Regions from separate parts of the Streptomyces sp. NPDC052101 genome, predicted to be linked through region 4. Evidence: riboswitches for the same ligand, from Rfam matches in the RefSeq annotation. Region 4 holds a riboswitch; each other region holds the start of a gene.

Region 1 (7,409 bases), on a different contig from region 4:
CGGAGTCCTTGATCGCGTTCTTCGCCTTGATCGTGCCGTACGTGCCGATCATGGCGACCTTGTCCGCGCCGTACTTCTCCGTCACATACCGGATCACCTCGACGCGCCGGCGCTCGTCGAAGTCGATGTCGACGTCGGGCATCGAGATGCGCTCGGGGTTGAGGAACCGCTCGAAGATCAGACCGTGCGGGATCGGGTCCAGGTCGGTGATCCCCATGGCGTACGCGACGATCGAACCGGCGGCGGAGCCTCGGCCCGGGCCGACCGCGATGCCGTTGTTCTTCGCCCACATGATGAAGTCGGCGACCACCAGGAAGTAGCCGGGGAAGCCCATCGAGATGATCGTGTCCATCTCGTACTCGGCCTGCTTCTGGCGGTCCTCGGGGATGCCGCCCGGGAAGCGGCGCTCCATGCCACGGCGCACCTCCTCCTTGAACCAGGTGACCTCGGTGAATCCCTCCGGGATGTCAAACTTCGGCATGAGGTCGCGCTTCTCGAACATGCCGTCGATGTCCACCATCTCGGCGATCGACCGGGTGTTGTCACAGCCCTCCTGCCAGTAGTCCGAAGACTCCAAGGCGTACATCTCCTCGGTGGACTTCAGGTAGTAACCGCCTCCGTCCAGCTTGAAGCGGTTCGGGTCGGAGAGGTTCTTGCCGGTCTGGATGCACAGCAGGGCGTCGTGGGCGCCGGCCTCGTGCGCGTACGTGTAATGCGAGTCGTTGGTCACGAGCGGCGGGATGCCGAGCTTCCTGCCGACCTCCAGCAGGTCCGCACGGACCCGGCGCTCGATGTCGAGGTCGTGCTCCATCAGCTCCAGGAAGAAGCGGTCCTTGCCGAAGATGTCCTGGTAGTCGGCGGCCGCCTTCAGGGCCTCGTCGAACTGGCCGAGGCGCAGCCGGGTCTGCACCTCGCCGGAAGGGCAGCCGGTGGAGGCGACGATGCCCTCGGACCACTGGGCGATGGACTCCTTGTCCATCCGGGGCCACTTCGTCAGCCAGCCCTCGGCGTAGGCGTCCGAGGAGAGGCGGAAGACATTGTGCAGACCCGTCTTGTTCGTGGCCCACATCGTCAAATGGGTGTACGAGCCGCTTGCCGAGACGTCGTCCTTCTTCTGGTGCGGCTGGCCCCACAGGACCTTGCGCTTGTTCCGCCGCGACTCGGGAGCGACATACGCCTCGATCCCGATGATCGGGGTGATCCCCGCTTTCTTCGCCGAGTGGAAGAAGTCGTACGCCCCATGGAGGTTGCCGTGGTCGGACATGGCGATATGCGTCATGCCCATCTCATTGCAGGCATTGAACATGTCCTTGAGCCGCGCGGCACCGTCCAGCATCGAGTACTGGGTGTGGACGTGCAGGTGCGTGAACGGCGATTTCGGCACAGCTTGGACTCCGGGGAGAGAGGTGGCCGACGAGGAACAGTAGACCGGAGAGACTAGCCATAAGTTCCCAGCGAAACGCGGGACTTGGCCGCGCCGTACGGCCGAACCGGCTCGAAGAGCTGCTGGCGGCTTCCGGTCTCGAAAGCAACGATCGCCCCAGGCCGGCTCCTCGGCGTGCTTCGACCCCGCACTACCCCAGGCGTTCGCCGAGTCGGCGGCGCGGCGGGGTGAAGGTGTACAGGTCGAGGATGTCGGGCGCAGGAGCCATGCCCGGGCCGCCGGCGCGGACCCAGGTGATGATGTCCTCGGTCGCGTCCGCGTCGTTGACGAGCCCGAGCCAGACCGGGCGCGCACCGGCGGCCCGGCCCGCGGCGGAGGGCTGTACGACGATGACGTTGGCCTGGTCGCACACGTCGAGGCAGGCGGAGATGCGCACGGGCACCGCCGCCCGCAGTCGCGCGGTCTGCGCCGCGTGATCCACCCCGGTCACCTTGGGACTGCCGCAGCAGCAGTCCCGGCACACGACGACCCGGCACGGCGCCGCATCGTCTCCTGCCACAACCCCGTTTACCTTCGGCCTCTTGGGCACGCCGCGTCACTCTCCTCCCGGGGAGATCCGCCCCGGTGTCCGTCGAGGAGGCGACCGCGTGAGTCTCCTGGCTCCCGGGTCGTCGCTCGTCCCGCCTTGCCGCCCCGGAGGGGGGCGGTGGCCTGCCGGAACTCGCTCACCGGTCACAGTGGCGGGACCGCGCCGGATTCACACCGGCTTCCTCGGACCGCCGTCGCCTTATGTCGCCGATCATCATTCCATCACCGCCGCCGGGCCGTCACCCGGCCCTCGTGCCGGCCTCGAGCGCATGACAGCCGACGTGGATGGCCACGCCCTCGGAGCATACAGAATGTGATCGACCTGTCGCTTTCCGCACCGGATCCGGGAGCCGTGGATGCAGAACCAGGAACAGACCGTCGTACACCGTGGCAGGACCCTGGCGTGGGAGGGCTTCTGCACCGGGCCCGATCTGCTCTCCATCGAGGAACTGGAGCAGATCTCGCGGCGTCTGCTCGGGACGGATCTGGCCGGCGCGAAGAAGGCGGCCGACAAGGAGCTGCTGCCCTTCGGAGCGCCGTGCGGCCGGGTGCCGGCCATCGTGCTGGGCACCGCGTCCACGCTGAAGGGCTGCTTCGAGGCCGATGTGGCCCAGTTGGCACTCGGCCGCTCGCCGGACGACTTCTCGGCGTACAACGAGGCACGGGCGGTGTATCTGGCCGCACCGGGCGACCTGGTCGTGGGCCGGGGCGAGCCGTGGCGGCAGGCGGTGGCGGGGTCCGAGGCGGTTCCCGTGGAGGTCCCCGAACTGCGCTACTACTACCTGACGCACGCCCTGCTGGCGATGGCAGCCGACGCGCTCCCGGGCCGGCCGGCCGCACCGCTGGAGCGTCTGGTACGGCAGCTGAGCACGGCACCGCACACGGTGGTGCGGCTGTTCGCGATCGACGCCGAGGCGCGAGTGCTGCTGCTGTGGCTGAAGCGCGCGGCGGGCCTGGAGCAGCTGCGGGTGGACGCCAACGGGCCGGAGATCGCCGAGCGGTGGAACCGCAAGACGACGCTGTACCCGACGGTCGAGGACGCGCTGGGCGTCCCCGCGCCGCGGGCGGACGACGTCCCGGAGGCCACCCTCGCCGCGGAGGCCGAAGCGACCGCGTTCCACCGGGAGTTCGGGGTGCTGCTGCCCCGGCTGCCGGGCTACTCGGTGTCCCGGACGGGAGCCGACGAGGCGCTGCTGCGCCGCCGGGTGCACACGGCCGCCCGGCTGCTGCGCGAGCGGTACGGGCTGGAGCTGGGCTGCTTCAAGCCCGCCGAGGCGCTCACCGGCAGCAGGATCCGCATCGCGGTACCGCTCGCCGACGACGCGGCGCTCGACGCGCTGGCCCGCCAGGCGATGGCGACCGAGGAGGACTACGTCCTGGAGGCGCACGCCCACTACCTGCGCCACCGCGTCCCCGGCTACGAGTTCATCCTGGCGCCCTCGGCCCACGTCGTGGCCGGAGAGCCCGCCGAGGGCGGAACGGTGCAGATCACCCGGGGCAGCGTCTGGGAGGGCAGCGTCTACGTGGACGACGAGACCTGCGCCCGGTTCGACATCACGGCCGCCCAGTTCCGCGCCGTACAGGAGGGCATGGCGGCGCTGCACGGCGCGTTCCGGGGCGCGGGGCGCGACCTGGGGTTCGTCAAGGGCGGCGTGGACTTCGCCATCGCCCGTCCGGGTGGCCGTTTCGGCCGGCGGCCGGTGGTGGCCATGCAGGATCTGAACCTCTCCTCGAACGGCGCCGAGTACGTCCGGGCGTTCCTCGCCGAGGCCCGGGACGTGCTCGGCAGGCGGCAGGGGGTGTACGCGGCGACGAAGGTGGTACGGCCGTCGGTGGAGACGGATCTGAAGCGGCTGGAGGACAGCGTCGGGCGTCCCGGGCCCGAGGGGTGGGCGCGGGCGATCACCTCGGTGGCCGGGCGCTGGGGTCTGATCGGGGTCGCGGCTCCGTGTCCGCGGCAGGCGGCGCGGGAGGTGCTGGAACTGGAGCGGCGGCTGCACCGCGCGGGGCTGCTGCGCACCAGCGTGTGGGACGACTCCGTGCGGGTCCCCTGAGAGCCGGCCGTCAGGAGCGCTTCTCCTGATGCGCGGGCCGGGCCGTCTCCCGGGTGTCTGCCGCGGGCCCGGGAACACGGCCCGTCCCGCGCTCCGCGGGCGCACCGTCCCATGCCGTGGCCCGGCCGGCGTGCAGCAGCGGCCCGGTCATGACGGTGGTCAGCACCGCCATCACCACCAGGATCGAGTAGAACGCCTGGTCGATGAAGTGCAGTTGGAGGCCGACGGTGAGGATGACGATCTCGGTGAGGCCACGGGTGTTCATCAGCACCGCGAGGGTCCCCGCCGTCCGCCGGGGCAGTCCGGCCGCGGCGGCCCCGAGACCGGCACCGGCCATCTTCGTCACGACGGCGGCCACCAGCATCACCGCGAGCCCGCCCAGGTGGGCCGCACGGAACGTGGTCAGATCGACCTTGGTGCCCGCGACCACGAAGTAGAGGGGGAGCAGGATCGGTGTGGCCGACTTCTCCAGTCCGTCCATCACGGAGACCCGCAGCCGCTCCCCCGCGTTCTCCCGGGGCATGACCGCGCCGAAGGCGAACGCCCCGAAGACGAAGTGGATGCCGAGCCATTCGGTGGCCGCGCACGAGGCCATGAGCCCGGCGCACACCACGACCACGGCCGCCGCCGGATCCGCCGCCCCCTTCGCGCGCCGGCGCAGCAGCCGGGCGGCCAGCGGGCGGACCACCAGGATCAGCAGCGCCAGATAGACGGGCACGAACGCCATGTGCCAGGACTGGGTGGTGGTGAAGAGCGCGGCCACGACGGCGAGACAGGCCCAGGCGACCAGGTCGTTCACGCCGGCGGCGGCCATGGCGATCCTGCCGACGGAGGTCTGGTTGAGGCGTTGGTCGGCGAGGATCCGCGCCAGGACCGGGAAGGCGGTGACGGACAGGGCCACACCGATGAACAGCACGAATCCCGGCGCGCCCGAGGGCGCGTGGCCGGCCGCGAACGGCAGCGCGGCGAGGCAGCCGCCGACCAGGGGCAGCAGCACCGACCCGGTCGCCACGCACAGGGCCGTACGGCCGCTGCCGCGCAGGAAGGCGGGGTCCATCTCGTAGCCGATGACGAACATGAACAGAGCCAGGCCGACGTTCGCCAGCGCCCCGAGCAGCGGCTGGACCTCGTCGTACGGGACGGCGTGCCGCCAGCTCCAGGTCTGCGACAGCACGGTGGAGCCGAGCAGGACACCGGCGACGATCTCGCCGACCACCGCCGGCTGCCCCAGCCGGCGGGCGCCCGCCGCGCACAGCCGTGCCACGCCCAGGACCAGGGCCAACGCCAGGAAGAAATACGCTGTCTGATTGCCCATCAGATGATCCTCGCAGCGGTGTCCGGGGCGGCGGGACGGTTCAGCACCGCCCGGCCGATGAGGTCGCGCATCACCTCGCTGGGTCCCGCGGCGATGGTGGCGGCGCGGGCGTCGCGGTGGGCGCGCGCCGCGTAGGAGGTCTCCAGGTAGCCGTGCGCACCCTGCAGTTGCAGAGCGGTGTCGGCGAGCCGGCAGGCCAGCTCGGTGGTGTGCAGTTTGGCCATGGAGCACTCCACCGCGGGCAGTTCGCCCTGCTCGTACAGCCACGCGGTGTGGTGCACCAGCTGCCGTGCGGCTGCCAGTTCGGTCGCCAGGTCGGCGACGCGGTGCTGAATCGCCTGCTTGTGCGCGAGTGCCTCGCCGGCGACTTCGCGGGCGCGCAGGAACGCGTGCAGCTCGTCCAGGGAGCGGTCCATGCCGCCGAGGGCCAGGGTGGCGGCGACCAGGCGTTCCAGCTGCAGTCCGCGCATGAGGTAGTAGAAGCCGTTGTCGAGCCGGCCGATGAGCCGGTCGGCGGGGACCCGCACCGCGTCGAGGGTGACGGTGGCCGTGCCGGCCGCACGCCAGCCGAGGGTGCGCTGCGGGGTGCGGGTGACGCCGGGCAGGGCTGTGTCGACCACGAGCAGGGACAGCCCGGTCGCGCCCCGGGGCCCGGCCGCGCCGTCGGCCGTGCGCACCGCTGTGACGAGGAAGTCGGCGGTCATGGCGTTGCTGACCATCGACTTGGTGCCGTCGACGAGGAAATGGTCGCCGTCCCGGACGGCCGTGGTGGCGAGGCCCGACAGGTCGGCTCCGGCTCCCGGTTCGGTGATCGCCAGGGCGGCCACCCGCTCGCCCCGTACGGCCGGCGCGAGGTACTCCCGGCACAGGTCGGGCCCGCCGACCCAGGAGAGGTAGTGCGTGGCCATGTAGGCATGGACGGAGACGGCCGCCCGCAGCCCGCCGAATCCGGTACGGCCGAGTTCCTCCAGGAAGACGACCGAGGTGAACAGGTCGCGTTCGCCGCCGCCGACGGCACGCGGGTACAGCAGTCCCAGGTAACCGCGTTCGCCGAGGAGTTTCCAGACGGGGGCGGGGACGGTGTCCTGGTCCTCCCAGCGGGCGGCGTACGGCATCACCTCGGCGGCCAGGAACGCGCGCACCTCCTCGCGGAAGGCGGCGTGGCCGTCGTCGAAATAGGGAGACCTCACGATCCGTCGCTCCTTCGTCGCTCCGCCAGGCACAGCGTGATCTCGTCGTCGAGCAGCCCGAGCAGGTCCCGGGCACGTTCGTGCAGGAAGAAGTGGCCGCCGTCGATGCGGTGGGCGCGGAAACCGTGCGGCGCGAGGGTCCGCCAGGCGGCCACCGCGTCGGGCGGGGCGACATCGTCGTCCTCGCCCCAGAACACGGTGACGGGCACCGGCAGCGGGTCCGGTGCGGGGCGGGCCCAGGTCTCGGCGAGCCGGATGTCCGCGCGGAGCATCGGGTCGAGCATGGCCATCAGGCGGGGGTCGGCGAGGACGTCGGGGGGTGTGCCGGCCAGTCTGCCGAGTTCCGCGCGAAAGCCCTCCGGCGGCAGGTCGTGGATGGCGGGCAGCGCACGCGGTACGTGCGGGGCCCGGCAGCCGGAGAGCAGGACCCGCTCGGGCGGCCGGGCGAGGGGCCGTACGACGGTCTCGTAGGCCAGCATCGCGCCCATGCTGTGCCCGAACAGCAGGTAGGGGGAGGCGATGTGGTCCTCGAGCGCGGCGCCGAAATCCCGGGCCAGCGACGGCCAGTCGGGCGGGACCTGCTCCCGCAGCCGGTTCTCCCGCCCCGGCAGCCGTACGGCGACCAGTTCGATGTCGGCGGGGAGCCGCTCGGCCCACGGCCGGTACACGCCCGCTCCGGCGCCGGCGTAGGGGGCGCAGACCAGCCTCAGCCGGGCTTTTGGCCGGGGCGAGGGCCGGTGGAACCAGCGTCCCGACTCCGCGGTGCGGGTCCCTGCCGCGCCGTTCATGTCCGGCTCCTGTCGGACGACGCCTGGGACCCGGAACGGATCGGTGCCCTCCGTTTCATATTCGGCTCCTGTCCGGTGGCTGTCGCGGGG
Region 2 (7,409 bases), on a different contig from region 4:
CCGCAGCGCGCTCGCGGCGGCGGCGAAGGCGTCGGCGAACTCGTCGTAGCGGGCGCGCGGGACGAGGATGCGGGTCTGGGCCACGCACGCCTGCCCGTTGTTCATCCAGGCCGCCGGGACGATACCGGCCACCGCCGCCCGCACGTCCGCGTCAGGGAGGACGAGCGCCGCCGACTTCCCGCCCAACTCCAGTGTCACCCGAGTGAGATGGCGGGCGGCGACCTCCATCACCCGCTTGCCGGCCGGGACCGAGCCGGTGAAGGAGATCTTGTCGATGCCGGGGTGTCCGACCAGGTACTCGCTGACCTCGCGGTCGGCCGGGAGGATGGAGAGGACACCCTCCGGGAGGCCGGCCTCCCGCGCGATCTCACCGAGGACATAGGCGTCCAGGGGGGACTCCGGGGACGGCTTCAGTACGACCGTGCAGCCGGTCAGCAGCGCCGGCGCGAGCTTGGCGGCGGCGACGAACTGGGGGACGTTCCACGGGACCACGGCCGCGACCACCCCGACCGGCTCCCGCCGGACGAGGATCGGGCCGAGGACCCCGTCCCGGCGCTCCTCGTAGGTGTAGTCCCGCGCGACCCTGATCGCCGCGTCCCACACCATCATCGCGCCGAGCGCCTGCGCGAGGACGCTCCAGGAGTACGGGGAGCCGTTCTGGGCGGAGATGACCCGGGCGATCTCCTCGTGGCGCGCGGCGATGCCGTCCTTGATGCGGGTGACGACCTCGATGCGCTCCGCCAGGGACGTGCGGGGCCAGGGGCCCTCGTCGAAGGCGCGGCGCGCGACGGCCACGGCCCGGTCCACGTCCTGCCGGGCGGCGTGCGGCACCCGGCCGATGACCTCCTCGGTGTGCGGGGAGACCACCTCGATGACGTCCTTGCCCACGGGGTCGGTCAACTCCCCGCCGATGAACAGCTGTCCGTGTTCCACAAGCTCGGCCATGGCCGTCCGCCTCCCACCGCACCGCACGTTTCTGACGCTGTTTCAGAACTGATATCAGTTCTAGTTATAGTGGGCAATGGCCGTGGGGTGCGGGTGGTGGGGCGGAGGGCTGATGAGGAAGACGTTCGATCACGGCGGGGGCGTACGGTCCGTGGCGGTTCCCATCCCGGACAACCCCCTCGGGCACACGCTGGTGTACGTCGTGGACACCGACCGCGGCCCGGTGCTCATCGACACCGGGTGGGACGATCCGGCGTCGTGGGACACGCTCGCGGCGGGGCTCGCGGCCTGCGGTACGGCGGCGGAGGAGGTGTACGGCGTCGTCATCACGCACCACCACCCCGACCACCACGGCCTGTCGGCCAAGGTGCGCGAGGCCTCCGGTGCCTGGGTGGCGCTGCACGCGGCCGACGCGGCGATCGTGCGCCGGACGCGCGGGACGCGGCCCGAGCGGTGGTTCACGTACATGGCCGCCAAGCTGACGGCCGCCGGGGCGCCCGAGGAGCATGTGGCACCGCTGCGCACCGCCCGCGGCCGGGGCCTGCCCGGCCTGGCCCCCGCCCTCCCCGACCGGGAGATCGTCCCCGGCGAACTCCTCGACCTGCCCGGCCGCCGGCTGCGCGCGATATGGACCCCTGGCCACACCCCCGGCCACGTCTGCCTGCACCTGGAGGAGGAGCACCCGGCCCGGCTGCCGGGGCATGGGCGACTGTTCAGCGGGGATCATCTCCTGCCCCGGATCACCCCGCACATCGGCCTGTACGAGGACCCGGACGACGCGACCGTGACCGACCCCCTCGGCGACTACCTCGACTCCCTGGAGCGGATCGGCCGGCTCGCACCCGCCGAGGTGCTCCCCGCCCATCAGCACGCCTTCACCGACGCGACCGGCCGGGTGCGGGAGTTGCTCGCCCATCACGAGGAGCGGCTGGCCGGTCTGCTCGCGCTGCTCACCGAGCCGCTCACGCCCTGGCAGCTCGCCGAGCGCATGGAGTGGAACCGCCCCTGGGACGAGATCCGCTACGGCTCCCGGAACATCGCCGTCTCGGAGGCCGAGTCCCATCTGCGCCGACTGGTCAAGCAGGGCCGGGCGGAACCGGTGGCGGGGAGCGAGCCGGTGGCGTACGTGGCGGTGTGAAGCGGTCCAGTGGTGTAGGGGGCCAGTGGACTGGGGGTCCAGCCGTCCAGTGGTCCAGCCGTCTAGTGGTCCTGCGGTCTTAATGAGTCGTCTTGTGTGCGGCGGCCCTGTTAAACAGGCGCATGGACCTCGTCGAAGCGCTTCTCGCCCAGCACGCCTGCGAACACGTCATCCTGCACTTCGTCCGCCGCCTCGACCTCGGTGAACCGGCCGACGTGGCCGACCTGTTCACCGAGGACGGCGTCTGGGAGTGGCCTCCGCCGGGGGACGGGCGCCGGATCGAGGGCCGGGAGGCGCTGCGTGCGTACTTCGGCTCCCGCCCCGCCGACCGGCTCTCCTGCCGTCTGATGTCCAATGTGCTGGTCACCGTCACCGGCCCGGACTCGGCGAGCGCCACCTCGTCCTTCGCGACGTACCGCGTCGACGGTTGGCAGGGAGGCGGCCCCGTCCCTGCCGGGCCGCCCGTCCAGGTGGGTCACTACGAGGACACCTTCCGCCGGGTCGACGGCACGTGGCTGATCGCCTCCCGCACCCTGCGCCTGCCCTTCGGGGGCGACACGCCGAAGGTCTAGCCTGACGTAAAGTGGCGGGGTCGTCATCACACCCGTACGGGGGAAAGCCGGTGCAATTCCGGCGCTGGCCCTCCCCCAACTCTCGGCTTCGCTCGAGCCGGGGGTACCCCCATCCGTGAGCCGTCCGACTGCCACTGGACGGTGAGCCGGACTGCCCCGCACGGGACGTTGACCGGCTCACGTGCGTCGGCGGCCCGCCGTGCACGGCACCGTCGAGGTCTACGGAGCCGAGCCGCCCGGGGTCTGACCCGTGCGCTGCCGGTTCCCCGCAGGAGAGGCAGTCGCCGACCATGAACGTCCGCCGCTGTGCCGCGGCTCTCGCCGCCGTAGGCGTACTGGCCGCCGCCGCGCCCGCCACGGCCGCCGGCCCGTCCCCGTCGCCGAAGGTCACGGTCCCGTCCGGGCTGTACGGCACCTCCGACCCGACCTACGACGGCGTGTGGCGGCAGTCGCTGACGCTGATCGCCCAACGGACCGTCGGCTACCGGCCTGCCGTGCAGGCCGTGGACTGGCTCGCCGGACAGCAGTGCGCGAACGGCGCGTTCGCCGCCTTCCGCGCCGACCCTGCCAAGACCTGCGACAGCAAGGTCATGGTGGACAGCAACAGCACCGGCGCCGCGGTCCAGGCCCTGCAGGCCACCGGCGGGCACGGCGCCGCCGTCGGCAAGGCGGTGACCTGGCTGAAGTCCGTGCAGAACAAGGACGGTGGCTGGGGCTACGCGCCGGGCGGCGCCAGCGACACCAACTCCACCTCGGTCGTCATCGGCGCGCTGGCCGCCGCCGGTTCGGACCCGGCGGACGTCCACAAGGCGGGCAAGTCCCCCTACGACCTGCTCGCCGCCATGTCCATCCCCTGCGGCGAGACCGGCGGCGGCGGACTCGCCTACCAGCCGGACAAGAAGGGCAAGCTGTACGCCAACGCGGACGCCACGGCGGCGGGCGTGCTCGGTGCGCTCGGCAAGGGGTTCGACGCGGTGACCGGCAAGGCGCCCGGCGGCAACGCGTGTGCCACCGGCAAGCACCTCACCCCGGCACAGGTCGCGGACAACGCGGGCGCGCACCTCGCGTCGGTCGTCGCGAAGACCGGGCATCTGACGTCCACGCTGCCCGGCACCATGGACCAGCCGGACTACGGCAACACGGCGGACACGGTCGTCGCGCTCGCCGCTGACGGGCGGTCGGCGCAGGCGCTGCAGTCATACACCTGGCTGGAGAAGAACGCCGGGAAGTGGGCGGCGCAGAGCGGCCCGGCCGCGTACGCCCAGCTGATCCTCGCCGCGCACGCGCTCGGCGCGCAGCCGGGTGACTTCGGCGGCACCAGCCTGATCCGGTCCCTCAACGAGCTGGGCCCGGCCCCGCACCTGGAGTCCGCCGCGCACGACACCAAGAAGTCCGAGAAGTCCGACGGCGGCTCGAAGTTCGGCGTCTGGTGGTTCGTCGGCGTCTGCCTCGTCGCGGGCATCGGCGTCGGCTTCCTGCTCAGCGGCCGGAAGAAGCGGCAGCCGTGACCGCCGTCCGCCGCGCCGCGGGCGCCCTGTGCGCCGCGCTGGTCCTCATGGCCGGGGCGGCGGGCCAGGCACAGGCCACCGGCTATCGCTACTGGTCCTTCTGGGAGCGCGACGGCGGGCACTGGACGTACGCCACGCAGGGCCCGTCGAGCGCGCGCCCCGACGACGGGGCCGTGGAGGGCTTCCGCTTCGCGGTGAGCGCGGACTCGGCGGACGCGAGCCGGCCGGGCGGGGCGGCGGACTTCGGCACGATCTGCGCGGCCACACCGGCCAGGTCCGGGATGAAGCGGGTGGCCCTGGTCCTCGACTTCGGCACCCCGGCGGACGCGCCGTCCGGCGAGCGGCCGCCGGCGCGTCGTACGGCCTGCGCGAGGGTCTCGGCCGACGCGACGGCCGCCGACGCCCTGGCAGCCGTGGCCAAGCCCCTCCGCTATGACACCAACGCCCTGCTGTGCGCGATCTCCGGGTATCCGAAGGAGGGGTGCGGGGAGCAGGTGACCTCCGGCCGGAAGAGCGGCTCGGACAGCGGGCCTTCTCTGGGGTTGCCGATCGGTGCGGGGGTGATCGTCCTTCTGGGAGGCGCGGCGGTGTGGCAGTTCCAACGGCGGCGCAATGTCTCGGGATGACTGCGGGCCGGATGTGGCTGGTCGCTCCCCCAAGTTCTCGGCTTCGCTCGAACCCGGGGGGACCCCCATCGTGGCGGAGCCGCATATCGATACGGCCCGCGCCCCTGGGGAGTTGCAGCACCGCACACTGCGAAGTGCCGTTCACCCCGGTGCCTGGTGGCTCTGGGCCCTCTCCCTCGGCACCGCCGCCACCCGTACCACCAACCCCCTCCTCCTCGCGCTCCTCATATCCGCCTCCGCGTACGTCGTGGCGACGCACCGCACCGACACCCCCGCCTCGCACGCCTACGCCGCCTTCGCCAAGCTCGCCGTCGCCGTTCTCCTCGTCCGCCTCCTCTTCGCGACCGCCCTCGGCTCCCCCATCCCCGGCACCCACACCCTCCTCACCCTCCCCGAAGTCCCGCTCCCCCACTGGGCGCAGGGCATCCGGCTGGGCGGCAGGGTCACGGCGGAGGCCCTCGTATTCGCCGCCTACGACGGGCTCAAGCTCGCCACCCTCCTCATCTGCGTCGGCGCGGCGAACGCCCTCGCCGGCCCCACCCGGCTGCTGAAATCCCTGCCCGGCGCGCTGTACGAGACCGGCGTCGCCGTGGTCGTCGCGCTCACCTTCGCGCCGCATCTCATCGCCGACGTCCAGCGGCTGCGCGCCGCCCGCCGGCTGCGCGGCCGCCCGGACCGGGGCCTGCGCGGCCTGCTGCAGGTCGGACTGCCAGTCCTGGAGGGCGCGTTGGAGCGCTCGGTCGCGCTCGCCGCCGCGATGGAGGCCCGCGGCTACGGCCGCAGTGCCGAGGTCCCGGCCCGCGTCCGCCGTACGACGGCCGCGCTCACCCTCGGCGGTCTGCTCGGCGTGTGCGCGGGAACGTACGGGCTGCTCACCGCGGAGGGCGGCACATACGGCATCCCGCTGCTGCTCGCCGGTGTCGCCGCCGCGCTCGCCGGGCTCCGGCTCGGCGGCCGGCGTTCGCTGCGCACCCGGTACCGCCCGGACCCCTGGGACGCGCGGGCCTGGCTGGTGACCGCGTCCGGCGCCGCGGTGGCCGCGCTTCTCACGCTCGCCTCCGCCGACGACCCGGAAGCCCTGCACCCGGGTGTCCTGCCCCTCGTCGCCCCCACCCTCCCCCTGTGGCCCGCCGCGGCGGTCCTCCTCGCTCTCCTCCCCGCCTTCGTCGTCCCGAAGAACCCCACGAACCCCAAGAACCCCAGGGCCCCCAAGGAGCCGTCGTGATCCGCTTCGAGGATGTCAGCGTGACGTACGACGGCGCGGCCGAACCCACCGTCCGGGGCGTCGACTTCGAGGTGCCGGAAGGCGAACTGGTGCTGCTCGTCGGCCCGTCCGGGGTGGGCAAGTCGACCGTGCTCGGCGCGGTGAGCGGGCTGGTGCCGCACTTCACCGGCGGCACCCTGCGCGGCCGCGTCACGGTGGCGGGCCGGGACACCCGCACCCACAAGCCGCGCGAACTCGCCGACGTGGTCGGCACGGTGGGACAGGATCCGCTCGCCCATTTCGTGACGGACACGGTGGAGGACGAACTCGCCTACGGCATGGAGTCGTTGGGGCTCGCGCCGGACGTCATGCGGCGCCGGGTCGAGGAGACCCTGGATCTGCTGGGCCTCGCCGGGCTCCGGAACCGTCCGATCGCCGCCCTGTCCGGCGGACAGCGGCAGCGGGTCGCGATCGGCTCGGTCCTCACCCCGCACCCCCAGGTGCTGGTCCTGGACGAGCCGACCTCGGCGCTGGACCCGGCCGCGGCGGAGGAAGTCCTTGCCGTGCTCCAGCGTCTCGTCCACGACCTCGGTACGACGGTACTGCTGGCCGAGCACCGCCTGGAGCGCGTGATCCACTACGCCGATCGCATCGTCCTGCTCCCCGCCCCCGGCGAGCCCCCGATCGTCGGCACGCCCGCCGAGGTGATGGCCGTGTCCCCGGTCCACCCCCCGGTCGTCGCCCTGGGCCGCCTGGCCGACTGGTCCCCCCTCCCGCTGACCGTCCGAGACGCCCGCCGCCGAGCCGGTGAACTGCGAGAGCGCCTGGCGAACGCCCCCGCAGCCACGGGCGGCCGGCACCGGCAAGCGACCCCGCCACCGCCCCCGGCCCGCACCAACACCGGCACCAGCACCGGACCCCGCTCCCTCTTCCGTCGCCGCACCACCCGCACCCCCGCGGCGGAAGCCACGCACACCCACATCGCGGAGACCAACGGCCTCGCCATCCGCCGAGGCCGCGTACACGCCCTGCGCCATATAGACCTGACCGTCTCCCCCGGCGAGACCATCGCCCTCATGGGCCGCAACGGCGCCGGCAAGTCCACCCTCCTCTCCTCCCTCGTCGGACTCGTCCCGCCCAGCGCCGGAGGCGTCCGTGTCGGCGGGGTGGAACCCCACCGCACCGCACCCCCCGACCTCGTCCGCCGCGTCGGACTCGTGCCGCAGGAACCGCGTGATCTGCTGTACGCCGACACCGTGGCCGACGAGTGCGCGGCGGCCGACCGGGACGCGGGCGCCGAGCCGGGGACCTGCCGGGCGCTGGTGTCCGAGCTGCTCCCGGGGATCACGGACGGCACACACCCCCGCGACCTGTCCGAGGGGCAGTGTCTCGCGCTCGCCCTGGCCGTCGTACTGA
Region 3 (7,409 bases), on a different contig from region 4:
GTGCTTCGTCGGGTACGCCGTGAAGACCAGCGCGATGCGCTTCTCCGCGTTCGGCTTGTGCTTCAACCGGGCGTGGCGCAGGGCGATTCCGGCCACCCGTGCGGCCCGCTCCGGATCGGCCACGTACACCGGGACGTCGTCCGGGCCCTGCTCCTTGAAGGAGAACGGCACGGTGATCAGCCGGCCGTCGAACTCGGGGATCGCGACCTGCATCGCCGCGTCCATGGGGGAGAGGGCGGCGTCCGACTCGTCCCACGCGGACCGCGAGGAGGTGAGGCAGAGTCCTTGCAGCACCGGGATGTCGAGATCCGCGAGCGCACCGATGTCCCAGGACTCCTCGTCGCCGCCCGCCGAGGCCTGCGAGGCGTGTGTACCGCCGGCCGCGAGCACGGTCGCGACCAGCGCGTCGGCCCTCCCCAGCAGCTCGTACAGCCCGGCGTCCGCACCGCGCAGCGAACCGCAGTACACGGGCAGGGCATTGGCGCCCTGCGCCTCGATGGCCGCGCACAGGGTGTCCACGAAGGCGGTGTTCCCGCTCAGCTCGTGCGCCCGGTAGAAGAGCACGCCCACGGTCGGACGGCCGTCCCGGATCTCGTACGAGCCGTGGACGCCGTACTCCGGCATCTTCCGCGGCTCCTCGAAGCCCTCGCCGGTCAGCAGCACGGTGTCCGACAGGAACCGGGACAGCTCCAGCAGGTTCGCGGGCCCGCCCTCGACCAGGTACTTCAGCGCCTCCGCGACCACACCGGCCGGCACCGACGACTCGGCCATCAGCTCGGCGTCCGGTACGGCCTCGCCGCCCAGCAGCACGGTCGGGATCCCGGCCGCCTTCAGCGCGGCCAGCCCCTCCTCCCAGGCTCGCTTGCCGCCCAGCAGCCGTACGACGGCGAGGTCCGCGCCGTCGAGCAGCGCCGGCAGCTCCGCGGTGACGTCCACCCGGGTCGGGTTGCCGATACGGTAGTCCGCGCCGGAGGCCCGGGCCGCCAGCAGATCCGTGTCGGCAGTCGACAACAACAACACTGTGCTCATGCGGGCGCTCCCGGTGCGATGAAAGGCAGTCCTTGCGGCGCGCCCGACTCGATGAGCCGCCAGAGCGCGTCCGTGTCCGCGTGCTGTTCGATCAGGTCGCCGAGCCGGTCGAGCTGCTCCTCGCGCAGCGCGGCGAAAGAGGTGTCCGGCGCCGGCACGAAGCGGCGGCCCGCGGCGGCGGCCACCTCGCGCAGGAAGGCCCGGCGGAAGCCGTCCGACTCCAGCGAGCCGTGCCAGTGCGTGCCCCAGGTCTGGCCGACCCGGCAGCCGTCCAGGCTGTGTCCCTCGTCGTCGGAGATGAACGCGTCCCCTGCCTCTACGGAGGCGACGCCGTGGTGGATCTCGTACCCCTCGACCCGCTCGCCGAGGGCCTTCCCGGCCGGCCGGGTCAGGGTCTTCTCGCGGGCGAACCGCACCCGCACGGGCAGCATCCCGAGCCCGTCGACCGCGCCGGCGCGCGATTCGACCTCGTCCTCGATGTGCTCGCCGAGGATCTGGAAGCCGCCGCAGATGCCGAGGACGGGGCGGCCTTCGGCGGCCCTGCGCACCAGGGCGTCGGTGAGCCCGCGCTCCCGCAGCCACTCCAGCGCGCGCACCGTGCCCCGGGTGCCTGGGATCACCACCAGGTCCGCGTCCGCCAGCTCCTCCGAGCGGTCCACGAACCGCACCACGACGCCCGGTTCGGCGGCCAGCGCGTCCACGTCCGTGAAGTTGGACATCAGCGGGATCGCGCACACGGCGACCCGCAGCACGTCCTCGCCGACCGGGGGCGTCACGGTCGACTCCCGCACGGTGCCGCGCAGCGAGACCCTGAGCCCGTCCTCCTCGTCGATGCCGAGCCCGTGCCGGAACGGCAGGACGCCGTAGGTGCGCCGCCCGGTGAGGCCCTGGAGCATCTCCAACCCGGGCTCCAGCAGGCTCACATCGCCGCGGAACTTGTTCACCAGGAACCCGGCGACCAGCTCCTGGTCCTCGGGCGAGAGCAGGGCGACGGTCCCGAAGAAGGAGGCGAAGACGCCTCCGCGGTCGATGTCCCCCACCACCAGCACGGGCAGCCGCGCGTTCCGCGCGATCCCCATGTTCACGATGTCGGTCCGGCGCAGATTGATCTCGGCCGGGCTGCCCGCACCCTCACAGATCACCGCGTCATACGTGCCCCGCAACTCGGCCAGGCAGTCCAGCACCGTGCCGAGCAGCTTCTGCTGCCGCCCGCCGTGATAGCCGCGCGCGCTCAGCTCGCCCACCGGCCTGCCCATCAGCACGACCTGGCTGCTCTGCTCGCCGCCCGGCTTGAGCAGCACCGGGTTCATCAGCGCGGTCGGCTCGATCCGGCAGGCCTGGGCCTGCATGGCCTGGGCCCGTCCGATCTCCGCGCCCTGGCGGGTCACGAAGGAGTTGAGCGACATGTTCTGCGCCTTGAACGGCGCGACCTTCACTCCCTGGCGCACCAGCCACCGGCAGATCCCTGCCGTCACGACGCTCTTGCCTGCGTCGGAGGTGGTGCCTGCGACGAGGAGTCCCCCGTTCACTTCCCACGTCCCTTCAGACCTTTGACGCTCTTGACCATCAGGCGCGCGGCGACCGTGGTGCCGAGCGCGAGCAGACCGACGCGGCGGGAGAGCCGTACGGCGCGGTCGACGTCGGTGGGCCGAACGGCGCGTCCGGCCTCCCCGTTGAGCACCGGGCGGTGCTCGACCCGGCTGCCGTACGACAACGTGCCGCCCAGGCGTACCCCCAGCGCGCCCGCGAACGACGCTTCGACGGGGCCGGCGTTGGGGCTCGGGTGCCGGTGGGCGTCGGCCCGCCAGGCGCGCAGGGCACCGCGCGGGTCGGGTCCGGCCGCGGCGGCGAGTACGGCGGTCAGCCGGGCCCCCGGCCAGCCGGCCAGGTCGTCGAGCCGGGCCGAGGCCCAGCCGTAACGCCGGTACCGGGGCGACTTGTGACCCACCATCGCGTCCAGTGTGTTGACCGCCCGGAAGCCGAGCAGTCCGGGCACTCCGGCCACCGCGCCCCACACCAGCGCGCCCACCACGGCGTCGGAGGTGTTCTCGGCGACCGACTCGACCACGGCGCGGGCGATCCCGTCGGCGTCCAGCGCCTGCGGGTCCCGGCCGCACAGATGCGGCAGCCGCGCCCGCGCCGCCTCGACGTCCCCGCGTTCCAGGGCGCCTGCGATGGTGCGGGCCTCGCGGGCGAGCGACGTACCGCCGACGACAGTCCAGGTGGCGGCGGCGGTCAGTGCGACGGAGGCGGCGGGGCAGGGGCGTACGGCGCGTATGGCGGCCGTGCCGAGTGCGACGGCGCCGCCGGCGCACACCACGGTGTGCAGGGCGCCCCAGCCGCGGTGGTCGTGCCACAACGCGCGGTCCACGGCAGCGGCCGCACGACCGAACGCGGCGACCGGATGCCCGCGGCGCGGATCGCCGAGGAGCAGGTCGCCGAGAAGGCCGGCGGCGGCGCCGTACGCGTAAGTGCGATCGGCACCCATCGGTTCAGCCGGCCGTGGGAACAGGAGCAGGCCTGGCAGGGGTCCTTCGGCAGCCGAGCATGGCGATCTGGGTCCTCACTCAGGGTGTCCGCGCCCTGGTTCGACGAGATTCGGCGGTGAGAGTTCCTGGCTTCCGGGGTTCTTCCCCGGTGACAGTGGCGGGACCGCGCCGGATTCGCACCGGCTTCCTCTCCTGCCGCCGTACATGGCGTGGGCAGTCCACCACGCGCCCGGAACGGCCGTCAACTTGCCGTTGACCTGCACGGGGAGAGTGTGCCGATCCCCACATCGCGGGGCGCCCGAGGCTCTTGAGCACGGCGAAGGCTCCCCTCCGTGATGCCTGGAGGGGAGCCTTCGGGACGCTTGGTCCGCAGGGGGTGATGCGTGGCGGGCCGTCAGGCCTTGGCGACGATCAGGTAGATGCCGTACGCCACCGCCGCCGCGCACGCGGCGAAGCAGACGTAGGCGCCGGTGACGGCGAGGTTGGCGGAGCCGCCCTGCGCGGCGGCCTTCTCGCGTCGTGCCAGACCGTTGACGCCGAGGGTGAACAGGGCCACCAGGGCCACGGTGAACACGAGGCTGACGCCGAAGACGGAGCCGAGGGCCGCCCAGTCGATCTTCATGATGCTTCCTTCGGTAACCGGGTGGCCGGGGTCAGACGGTGGCGGCCGGCGGGGCGGCCTGGGGCGCGGGCTCGGCGGCGGCCGGGGAGGCGATCGTGGCCGTCAGGCCCTCGCTGATCGTGCCCGCCGGGGGCGGGGTCACGGCGGCGATGGCGGTGGTCACCACGCCGGCCGGCTCCGTGGGCTCGGCGACGACGTTGGTGTGGTCGACGACCTCACGGCGGGAGTACTTCCAGATCGCGGCGCTCGCGGCGACCAGGAAGACGGCGACGGCGGCGGTGCCCCAGTCGCCCAGGTCCGTGACGGACTCGGCGCCCGCGCCGACCAGTGCGGCGGCCGGCAGGGTGAGCACCCAGGCGACGGCCATACGGGTCGCGGTGGACCAGCGGACCACCCCGCCCTTGCGGCCGAGGCCCGCACCCATCACCGAGCCGGAGACGACATGCGTGGTGGAGAGGGAGAAGCCCAGGTGGGAGGAGGCCAGGATGGCGGTGGCGGCGCTGGTCTGGGCGGCGAAGCCCTGGCGCGGCTCCAGCTCGGTCAGGCCCGTGCCCATGGTGCGGATGATGCGCCAGCCGCCGATGTAGGTGCCGAGCGCGATGGCCAGACCGGCGGAGAGGATGACCCAGACCGGCGGGTTGGAGCCGGGGGAGATGGCACCGCCCGCGATCAGCGCGAGGGTGATGATGCCCATCGTCTTCTGGGCGTCGTTGGTGCCGTGGGCGAGGGAGACCAGGCCGGCGGAGGCGATCTGGCCGGCGCGGTAGCCCTTGCGGGTGGCCTCGCCCTCGGCCTTGCCGCCGATGCCGTAGGAGAAGCGGGTGGCCAGCATCGACGCGGCGCCCGCCACGACCGGCGCGGCGACGGCCGGGAGCAGCACCTTGGTGACCAGGACGTCACCGTGCACGGCACCGAGGCCGGCGGAGGCGACGGTGGCGCCGATCAGACCGCCCATCAGGGCGTGCGAGGAGCTGGAGGGCAGGCCCACCAGCCAGGTCACGAGGTTCCAGAGGATCGCGCCGACCAGGGCGGCGAAGATGACCTCGGGACGTATGCCGTGCTCGTCGACGAGACCTTTGGAGATCGTGTTGGCGACCTCCACGGAGAGGAAAGCTCCCACAAGGTTGAGGGCGGCCGACATGGCCACCGCGACCTTGGGCTTGAGTGCACCGGTCGAGATGGTCGTGGCCATCGCGTTGGCGGTGTCGTGGAAACCGTTCGTGAAATCAAACGCGAGTGCGGTTACCACCACAATCGCGAGGATCAGCGAGAAGTTTTCCATTTACCCAGGCAATCGTTCGAGGTCATTGGCTGTTGGACCGTAGGCAACCTGGATGAACGGAAGGTGAACTGAGGCGGGCGTGGGGGTGTCTGAGGGGAGGGGTTGATGTTCCGTTTCCCTCCGGTTCGGCACCGGCGCCCCAGGTGCCCCTTGGCTATCGGCTACGCGCGAAGACCCGCAGCCGGCTCGCGGACCCGTTGAAGAGATCCTGGTCACCCGGCAGCCGGCCGCGGGACTTGTGCTGCCAGAAGGTCCAGTACTGCCAGCCGCCCGGCAGCGTCCCCGGCCGCTTGGTGCTGTGGCGGGCGATCCACAGCGGGTTGCTCTTCGAGAACGCGTGGCTGTTGCCGGTGCACAGCTTCCACCACTGGGTCGTCGTGTAGATGACCGGGCGGCGGCCGGTCTTCCGCTTGACCTCGTCGCTGAAGGACCGGACCCAGCGGACCATCCGCTTCTTGCTCATCCCGTAGCATTTGTGCTTCTTGTTGTACGGGTTGTACTCGATGTCGAGCGCGGGCGGCAGCGTCCAGCCGTCCGCCCGCCAGCCGCCGCCGTGCCGCACGAAGTACGCGGCCTGCTTGGCGCCGGAGGACTTGTCCGGCAGCGCGAAGTGGTAGGCGCCCCGGACCAGGCCCACCTTCCGGGCACCGTTGTACTGCTGCGCGAAATAGGGGTTGCGGTAGCTCGTCGACTCGGTCGCCTTGACGTAGACGAACCGCGCGCCCTTGGACCGGGCGGCCGGCCAGCCGACGCGCTTCTGGTGCGACGAGACGTCGTGGCCGCGGGGCTTGCCCGTGGCCGGCGCCGGAGTTCCGGCCGCCGCGGTGCCGGTGCTCGCGAGGGCGAGCGCCGCCGTGGCCGCCACGAGGACACCGGCGCGGCGACGGGGACGAGTGCGTACACGGGCCATGTGTCTCCCCGGGTCGGCGGACGGAGGATCGTCCGGCGGGCAAGGGGGTCCATTGAAGGCCTGAAGATCATCGAATCGACGCCCATTTGCGGCGATTCACCCCTACTTCCGCCCATTCGGGGGTACGCACTTCCGGCCGGAAGCTCCCGTCCGCCCCCTGTCCGAGAACACGGCTGGCAGGATCACGGCATGGCTGAACAGCGACGGGAAGCGGAACCGGAACGCATCTGGGCGGAACTGGTCGCCACGGCACGGCGGACCGTAACCGACGGACTGGTGGTCGGCACCTCGGGCAATGTCTCGGCACGCGCCGGGGACCTCGTGCTGGTCACCCCGTCGGGCGTACCGTACGACCGGCTCGGCCCGGACGACATCACCGGCGTCGACCTCACCGGACGCCAGGTGCTCGGCACGCTGGTGCCGACCAGCGAACTGCCCATGCACCTCGCCGTCTACCGCACCACCGACGCCCGCGCGATCGTCCACACCCACGCCGTGCACGCGACGGCGGTCTCCACGCTCGTGCCCGAGCTGCCGCTGGTCCACTACATGGCCGCCGCCCTCGGCGGCCCCGTCCGCGTCGCCCCCTACGCCACCTACGGCACCGACGAACTCGCCGAGCACATGCTCCGCGCCCTGACCGACCGCTCCGGCTGCCTGCTGCAGAACCACGGCACCATCACCTACGGCGCCACCCTCGACCAGGCCTACGACCGCACCGCCCAGCTGGAGTGGATGTGCCGCCTGTGGCTGACGGCGTCCTCCATACCGGGCGTGCCCCCGTCCCTGCTGACGGAGGCACAGCTGAAGGAGGTGGGGGACCGCCTGAAGGGGTACGGCCAGCGGACGTGACCACCGCTTCCCGCCTCCCGCTCACCGTGACCCGCCGCGATGGCGCCCAGCCACGACGCGGACCGTCCCGCCGCTCCGCTGGCCGGTGACGGCAACCCCCACGACACTGGAGCCGTGGGCACCGTAAAAGCGACCGCCACCGCAGCCACCGCGGTCCTCGCCGCAGGGATCGCATCCGTCGCCGCCGGCCGGTTCGCCAGCGACGCCGCGCTGAAGGCACCCGCC
Region 4 (7,409 bases):
CTCCTCCACGGTCCAGGTGTTCTTGATCGCGTCCCGGTAGCGCTCGTAGAAGTCCGGGTAGCGCATGGGGCGGAGAGTCAGCTCGAAGCCCGGGTCGAGCAGATTGGCGTTACGGGTAGTCATTACTGGCAGGCCTCGCAGGACTCGGGGTTTTCCAGGGAGCAGGCGACGGCGTCGGGCTCGGCGACCTGCTGGACGGGGATGGCGGCGGGAGTCTGCGCCTGGGCGGCACGAGCGATCCGGGTCGCCGGGCGGGAGCGCAGGTAGTACGTCGTCTTCAGGCCGGACTTCCAGGCGTACGCGTACATCGAGGAGAGCTTGCCGATGGTCGGCGTCTCCAGGAAGAGGTTGAGCGACTGCGCCTGGTCCAGGAACGGGGTGCGGGCCGCCGCCATGTCGATCAGGCCGCGCTGCGGGATCTCCCACGCCGTGCGGTACAGCGCCCGCACCTCCTCGGGGATCCACGCGAAGTCCTGCACCGAGCCGTTAGAGTCGCGCAGCGCCTCGCGGGTGCGCGCGTCCCACACGCCGAGGTCCTTCAGGTCCTGCACCAGGTACGAGTTGACCTGCAGGAACTCACCCGACAGGGTCTCGCGCTTGAACAGGTTCGACACCTGCGGCTCGATGCACTCGTACACGCCCGCGATGGAGGCGATGGTGGCCGTCGGGGCGATGGCCAGGAGCAGCGAGTTGCGCAGGCCCGTGCCGGCGATGCGCCTGCGCAGGGCGTCCCACCGCTCGGGCCAGGTCAGCTCGACGCCGTAGTGGTCGGGGTGCAGCACACCCTGGGCCGTACGGGTCTTCTCCCAGGCCGGCAGCGGGCCGTTGCGCTCGGCGAGGTCGGCGGAGGCCTCGTACGCGGCGAGCATGATCCGCTCGGCGATCCGGGTGGACAGGGCCTTGGCCTCGGGCGAGTCGAAGGGCACACGCAGCTTGAAGAAGACGTCCTGCAGCCCCATCGCGCCGAGGCCCACGGGACGCCACTTGGCGTTGGACCGTCCCGCCTGCTCGGTCGGATAGAAGTTGATGTCCACGACGCGGTCGAGGAAGGTGACGGCGGTGCGGACGGTCTCGTCCAGCCGTTGCCAGTCGATGTCCCCGCCGGCCACGAAGGAACCGAGGTTCACCGAGCCCAGGTTGCAGACCGCGGTCTCCCCGTCGTCCGTGACCTCCAGGATCTCCGTGCAGAGGTTGGAGGAGTGGACCACATGGCCCGGCAGGGCCGTCTGGTTGGCGGTGCGGTTGGCGGCGTCCTTGAAGGTCATCCAGCCGTTGCCGGTCTGTGCGAGGGTGCGCATCATCCGGCCGTACAGCTCACGGGCCGGCAGGGTCTTCTTCGCGAGGCCCGCTGCCTCGGCCTTGCGGTAGGCGGCGTCGAACTCCTCGCCCCACAGGTCCACCAGCTCCGGCACGTCGGCGGGGGAGAAGAGCGACCACTGCCCGTCGGCGTTGACCCGACGCATGAACTCGTCCGGGATCCAGTGCGCGAGGTTCAGGTTGTGCGTACGGCGGGCGTCCTCACCGGTGTTGTCCCGCAGCTCCAGGAACTCCTCGATGTCGGAGTGCCAGGTCTCCAGGTAGACGGCCGCCGCTCCCTTGCGCCGGCCGCCCTGGTTCACGGCGGCCACCGAGGCGTCCAGGGTCTTCAGGAACGGGACGATGCCGTTGGAGTGCCCGTTGGTGCCGCGGATCAGCGAACCGCGGCTGCGGATCCGGGAGTACGACAGACCGATGCCGCCGGCGTGCTTCGAGAGCCGGGCCACCTGGTGGTAGCGGTCGTAGATGGAGTCCAGCTCGTCCAGCGGGGAGTCGAGGAGGTAGCAGGACGACATCTGCGGGTGCCGCGTGCCGGAGTTGAAGAGCGTGGGGGAGGACGGGAGGTAGTCGAGGCGGCTCATGAGCCCGTAGAGCGCCGCGACCTCGTCGACGGAGCGAGGGGTGTCGTCCTCGGCCAGGCCGCTCGCGACCCGCAGCATGAAGTGCTGGGGCGTCTCGATGACCTTGCGGGTGAAGGGGTGCCTCAGGAGGTAGCGGCTGTGCAGCGTGCGCAGGCCGAAGTAGCCGAAGCGGTCGTCGGCCGCCCGGTCGACCAGGGCGTCGAGGCGGGCCGCGTGCAGCCGCGCGAACTCCGCGGTGCGGTCGGCGATCAGGCCCTCGCGGTGGCCCACCGCGACGGACTCGGTGAAGGACGTCACGCCCTGCGAGGCGGCCTCGGCGCGGATGGAGGTGGTCAGCAGCCGGGCGGCCAGCTTCGAGTAGGCGGGGTCCTCGGAGATGAGCCCGGCGGCGGCCTCCGTGGCCAGCTCGCGCAGCTCCGACTCGTCCGCGCGCGCCGACCGGCCGCGCAGCGCGGCGGCGGCGACCCGGCCGGGGTCGGCGTCGGGGAGGTCGGCGGTCAGCTCGGTCAGGGTGCGCAGCAACGCGGCACCGGGACCGTCGGTGTCCAGGCCGCTGGCTGAAACCGGATCTGCTGGCGCGATGGTCACGTGGGGCTCTCCCTCGCTCGGCACGGGGGCCTTGCGGAGGGCAGGGGGCAGTCACGAGCGCACGCGGCGTCGCGTCCACCGGCCCACTCCACGAGGCCCGGACGTCAGGGCACACCGGCCGGACGGCCGGGTGCGCGCTGTCGGCAGGTCCTCGGACTGACACGAGCGTGCGGATGCACGCAAGTACACCGTTGCGGGACAGTTCCGGATTCGCACCGGATTCCCCTGCGGCGACAGCGAGGACGAGCATACATCTAGTGCCGGGCTGTCGTGTCACCCCCAGATGTTGTGTCGCACTGGTCTCAGAGCGTCAACTCATAGGTGAGCAGAGTGATGTCGGGCTGCCCGGGCAGCGGATTCCAGTCCCGCCCGGGAGTACGAACGAAGCCGAGGCGTTCGTAGATGCGGTGGGCCGCGTGCATGGTGCGCTTGGTCGACAGAACGATCCGTACGCAGCCGTCGACGGACCGCGCCCTGTCGACGCAGGCTCGCACGAGGCCCTCGCCGACTCCCCGGCCGCGCGCTGCCCGGTCGACGGCCAGCATCCGTATCTCGGCCTCTTCGGGGCGGGCGATGTCGGCCATGGGACCGCCCGACGGCACGAAGGTCACACCGCCGAGCGCCCTACCGTCCTCGACGGCGACCAGCACATCCGCGTCGGCGGCGCGCTTCGCCACGTCCCTCAGCTTGCCGAGGTACCAGTCGCTCTCCCCGAAGTCGAGGAGGCCGTCCCGGAGGTAGGCCTGGGCGGTGATCTTGCCCAGGGTCTCGTAGTCGTCGGGGGTCACCTGCCTGATCACGAAGTCCATGGCACCGAGTGTGCCGGACAGGCACGACAACGGGCCGCCGGATCAGCCTCCGACGGCCCGTGATCAGGACACCTCAGTGGCCGGCGCCCACCGGCAGCTCGGTCGTGACTCCAGGGTCGCCCACGTCCGCCGTGTAGTCCTCCGGCTTGGTCTCGTCGATGCCCTCGGGGGCGTTCGCGGCCTTCAGGACGAAGGTCAGGACCACCGTCACCGCGGCGTTCAGCACGAACGCGGTGAGGCCGATGTAGCCGATCTCGCCGATGCCGGGGATCTGCTTCGCCGAGCCGCCGAAGTGCTTCTGGGTCGGGGAAGCGACGCCGTACGCGGCGATGGTGCCGTACGCCATGCCGACCGCCCAGCCGGCGAGCAGCGCCCAGCGGTGGAACCAGCGGGTGAACAGGCCGCCGACCAGGGCCGGGAAGGTCTGCAGGATCCAGATGCCGCCCAGCAGCTGGAAGTTGATCGCGACCGTCTTGTCCATGGTGAGGACGAAGACCAGGGCGCCGACCTTCACCAGCAGCGAGACCAGCTTGGAGACCTGGGCCTCCTGCTTCGGCGTGGCGTCCGGCTTGATGAAGTCCCGGTAGATGTTGCGCGTGAAGAGGTTCGCCGCCGCGATCGACATGATCGCCGCCGGTACGAGGGCGCCGATGCCGATCGCCGCGAACGCCACGCCCGCGAACCAGTCCGGGAACATGTCCTCGAACAGCTGGGGAATCGCCAGCTGCCCGTTGGTGACCTTCACGCCGGCCGCGATCGCCATGAAGCCCAGCAGGGCCAGCAGGCCGAGCATCAGGGAGTACAGCGGCAGGATCGTGGTGTTGCGGCGGATCACGTCACGGCTCTTGGAGGAGAGGGTCGCGGTGATCGAGTGCGGGTACATGAACAGCGCGAGCGCGGAGCCCAGCGCCAGCGTGGCGTACGTCCACTGGCCCGCCTCCGGCGGCACGAGCGCGCCGCGCGGCTTGCCGGTCGCCGGGTTGACCTGGCTGAAGGCGTGGCCCGCCTTGGCGAAGATCTCGTCGAACCCGCCCAGCTTGATCGGGATGTAGATGATCGCCACCGCGATGACGATGTAGATCAGCGCGTCCTTCACGAACGCGATCAGGGCGGGGGCGCGCAGACCGGAGGAGTAGGTGTACGCGGCCAGCACACCGAAGGCGATGAGCAGCGGCAGGTCCCGTACGAACCAGTTGCTGGCGCTGTCCCCGCCGACCCCCATCACGTCCAGCACCGCCTGGATGCCGACGAGCTGGAGCGCGATGTACGGCATCGTCGCCAGGATGCCGGTCAGGGCCACCGCGAGCGACAGGCTCTTGGAGCCGAAGCGGCCGCGCACGAAGTCCGACGTCGTCACATAGCCGTGCTTGTGGGACACCGACCACAGGCGGGGCAGGAACGTGAAGATCAGCGGGTAGACGAGGATCGTGTACGGCACCGCGAAGAAGCCGGACGCGCCCGCCGCGTAGATCGCCGCCGGTACGGCGACGAAGGTGTACGCCGTGTACAGGTCGCCGCCGAGCAGGAACCAGGTGATCCAGGTCCCGAACGAGCGTCCGCCCAGGCCCCATTCGTCCAGCGAGTGCTCGTTCTCGGCCCTGCGCCAGCGTGCGGCGAGGAAGCCCATGACCGTGACGGCCAGGAAGAAGAAGATGAAGACGCCGAGCGCGACGCCGTTGACGCCGTTCTTCACCGCGCCTCACCGCCCTTCCGGGGGCCGCGGGCGCGCTGGTCGCGCTGCCACAGCTTGTACGCGGTCATGGTGAGCGCGGTGGAGATCAGCACCCAGAGCATCTGGTACCAGTAGAAGAACGGGATCCCGATGAACGCGGGGTCCGTCTTGGCGTAGGAGCCGACCCAGAGCATCGCCACGAAGGGCGCGACGAGACACAGGCCGATGATCACGCGGACCGGTGTCACCACCGGTGGTCTCACTTCAGGTGCTTCGGACATGCCACGGCTCTCCGTCCCCTCGCTGATCACCTGGGTAATGCGCAGGCAATCTAGGTGACGGTGTCGCGACAGCGGAAGACCTCGTCCGTATATCGGTATATCGATTCAGCGAACGCCACCGGCCCTGCCCGTCGCGGGACTTACTCGGTCGGCCGCTTCAGCCGCGCGACGAACTTGTAGCGGTCCCCCCGGTACACGGACCGCACCCACTCCACCGGCTTGCCCTCGCGGTCCAGGGAGTGGCGGGAGAGCATCAGCATCGGTAGGCCCACGTCGGTGCCGAGCAGGCCCGCCTCGCGGGGGGTGGCCAGCGAGGTCTCGATGGTCTCCTCGGCCTCGGCGAGATGGACGTCGTAGACCTCGGCGAGGGCGGTGTAGAGGGACGTGTACTTCACCAGGGAACGGCGCAGGGCCGGGAAGCGCTTGGCCGACAGATGGGTGGTCTCGATCGCCATCGGCTCGCCGTTGGCCATGCGCAGTCGCTCGATGCGCAGTACGCGCCCGCCGGCGCTGATGTCGAGCAGCCCGGCGAGCCGGTCGTCGGCGGTGATGTAGCCGATGTCCAGCAGCTGCGAGGTCGGCTCCAGGCCCTGGGCGCGCATGTCCTCGGTGTAGGAGGTGAGCTGGAGCGTCTGGGAGACCTTGGGCTTGGCGACGAAGGTGCCCTTGCCCTGGATGCGTTCGAGCCGGCCCTCCACGACCAGTTCCTGCAGGGCCTGGCGGACGGTGGTGCGGGAGGTGTCGAACTCGGCGGCCAGGGTGCGCTCGGGCGGGACCGGCGTGCCCGGAGCCTGCGTCTCCGTCATGTCGAGCAGGTGCTTCTTCAGGCGGTAGTACTTGGGCACGCGCGCCGTACGGACGGTCGTCCCGGCCTCGTTCTCCGCACTGCTGACGTCGGTGCTCATGCTCCGCCTTCCCGGCTCCGGATGCCGAAAGCGACCGACTGGCATCGGCCACGGCTCACATCGTGGCACGGCTTCGGGGCTCAGGAGTCCACCCGCACGCTCCGTGATCTCCTCTGTATACCGTTGCCACCAGGGTTGGTCTAGTCCATCTGGGACTAGATCCCCTGCCAGTCCGGCTTGTTGTCGTAGGTGTGGCGGAAGTAGTCGGCCAGCTTCAGCTTGGACGCGGCCGCCTCGTCGACGACCACCGTGGCGTGCCGGTGCAGCTGGAGCGCGGAGGCCGGGCAGACGGCCGCGACCGGTCCCTCGACGGTCGCCGCGACCGCGTCCGCCTTGCCCTCGCCCGTCGCCAGCAGCACCAGATGCCGGGCATCCAGGATGGTGCCGATGCCCTGGGTGACGACGTGGTGCGGCACCTGCTCGATGTCGCCGTCGAAGAAGCGGGCGTTGTCGACGCGGGTCTGCTCGGTCAGCGTCTTGATCCGGGTGCGCGAGGCGAGCGAGGAGCACGGCTCGTTGAACCCGATGTGCCCGTCGGTGCCGATCCCGAGCAGCTGCAGGTCCACCCCGCCGGCCTCGGCGAGCGCCCGGTCGTACGCCTCGCACGCCGCCTGGATGTCCTTTGCGGTGCCGTCGGGTCCGAGGAACGCGTCCATGCCGATGCCGAGCGGCTCCAGCACCTCCCGGCGCAGCACCGAGCGGTAGGACTCGGGGTGGTCGGCGGGCAGTCCTACGTATTCGTCCAGCTGGGCTATGCGGGCCCGCGTCACGTCCACGGCGCCGGAGCGCACCTTCGCGGTCAGCGCCTGGTAGATGGGCAGCGGGGTGGAGCCGGTGGCCACACCGAGCAGGGCGTCGGGCTTGCGTCGCAGCAGCTGGGCCATGGCCTCGGCGATCAGCTCGCCGCCCGCCTCGGCGTCCGGAACGATGACAACTTCCACGCTGGGCCTGCCGTTCTGAAGTGGGCTCTGTGCGTCTCTATGTGGTTTAGACCAATCTAGCAGAATCGGGTTCACGCGGCGCCCTTCCTTATTTCCCTAAGGGTCGCTATAAAATGGCTGCATGGTGAGCGGTCAGGACATGAGTACACGGGCCGGAGTCTCCAGGACGCGCGGCCGGCCGCGCTCCTTCGATCGGGCCACGGCGCTGGAGAAGGCGCTCATGGCCTTCTGGGAGCACGGCTACGAGGCCACCTCGGTCTCCGACCTCACCCGGATCATGGGCATCGGCGCCCCCAGCCTGTACGCGGCCTTCGG

What was found. A riboswitch is a leader RNA that binds a small molecule or an ion and turns the genes downstream of it on or off. The one in region 4 is predicted to bind cobalamin.
Region 1: linked by a shared signal. The riboswitch ahead of AB0L75_RS40105 ((2Fe-2S) ferredoxin domain-containing protein) and the one ahead of AB0L75_RS25940 (ribonucleoside-diphosphate reductase subunit alpha) in region 4 are both predicted to bind cobalamin.
Region 2: linked by a shared signal. The riboswitch ahead of AB0L75_RS21395 (prenyltransferase/squalene oxidase repeat-containing protein) and the one ahead of AB0L75_RS25940 (ribonucleoside-diphosphate reductase subunit alpha) in region 4 are both predicted to bind cobalamin.
Region 3: linked by a shared signal. The riboswitch ahead of AB0L75_RS13040 (cobalamin biosynthesis protein) and the one ahead of AB0L75_RS25940 (ribonucleoside-diphosphate reductase subunit alpha) in region 4 are both predicted to bind cobalamin.

Annotation. Positions count from the first base shown of each region.
Region 1 is NZ_JBFAWH010000049.1:830-8,238, forward strand. Features, by position in the region: partial or broken gene dnaE (DNA polymerase III subunit alpha) at 1-1,384, opposite strand, end outside; gene AB0L75_RS40105 ((2Fe-2S) ferredoxin domain-containing protein) at 1,575-1,973, opposite strand; cobalamin riboswitch at 2,034-2,157, opposite strand; gene AB0L75_RS40110 (hypothetical protein) at 2,329-4,026, shown strand; gene AB0L75_RS40115 (cation:proton antiporter) at 4,037-5,341, opposite strand; gene AB0L75_RS40120 (acyl-CoA dehydrogenase family protein) at 5,341-6,531, opposite strand; gene AB0L75_RS40125 (alpha/beta fold hydrolase) at 6,528-7,319, opposite strand; gene AB0L75_RS40130 (benzoate/H(+) symporter BenE family transporter) at 7,375-7,409, opposite strand, start outside.
Region 2 is NZ_JBFAWH010000011.1:236,344-243,752, forward strand. Features, by position in the region: gene AB0L75_RS21380 (aldehyde dehydrogenase) at 1-945, opposite strand, end outside; gene AB0L75_RS21385 (MBL fold metallo-hydrolase) at 1,058-2,083, shown strand; gene AB0L75_RS21390 (nuclear transport factor 2 family protein) at 2,206-2,655, shown strand; cobalamin riboswitch at 2,656-2,829, shown strand; gene AB0L75_RS21395 (prenyltransferase/squalene oxidase repeat-containing protein) at 2,946-4,163, shown strand; gene AB0L75_RS21400 (SCO2322 family protein) at 4,160-4,789, shown strand; gene AB0L75_RS21405 (CbiQ family ECF transporter T component) at 4,875-6,014, shown strand; gene AB0L75_RS21410 (ATP-binding cassette domain-containing protein) at 6,011-7,409, shown strand, end outside.
Region 3 is NZ_JBFAWH010000005.1:275,574-282,982, forward strand. Features, by position in the region: gene cobN (cobaltochelatase subunit CobN) at 1-1,029, opposite strand, end outside; gene AB0L75_RS13035 (cobyric acid synthase) at 1,026-2,558, opposite strand; gene AB0L75_RS13040 (cobalamin biosynthesis protein) at 2,555-3,517, opposite strand; cobalamin riboswitch at 3,615-3,756, opposite strand; gene AB0L75_RS13045 (hypothetical protein) at 3,913-4,140, opposite strand; gene AB0L75_RS13050 (inorganic phosphate transporter) at 4,172-5,422, opposite strand; gene AB0L75_RS13055 (lysozyme) at 5,577-6,332, opposite strand; gene AB0L75_RS13060 (class II aldolase/adducin family protein) at 6,522-7,184, shown strand; gene AB0L75_RS13065 (alpha/beta fold hydrolase) at 7,299-7,409, shown strand, end outside.
Region 4 is NZ_JBFAWH010000015.1:93,503-100,911, reverse strand. Features, by position in the region: gene AB0L75_RS25945 (ribonucleotide-diphosphate reductase subunit beta) at 1-123, opposite strand, end outside; gene AB0L75_RS25940 (ribonucleoside-diphosphate reductase subunit alpha) at 123-2,486, opposite strand; cobalamin riboswitch at 2,611-2,753, opposite strand; gene AB0L75_RS25935 (GNAT family N-acetyltransferase) at 2,789-3,295, opposite strand; gene mctP (monocarboxylate uptake permease MctP) at 3,369-4,988, opposite strand; gene AB0L75_RS25925 (DUF3311 domain-containing protein) at 4,985-5,248, opposite strand; gene AB0L75_RS25920 (GntR family transcriptional regulator) at 5,389-6,153, opposite strand; gene nagB (glucosamine-6-phosphate deaminase) at 6,309-7,094, opposite strand; gene AB0L75_RS25910 (TetR/AcrR family transcriptional regulator) at 7,216-7,409, shown strand, end outside.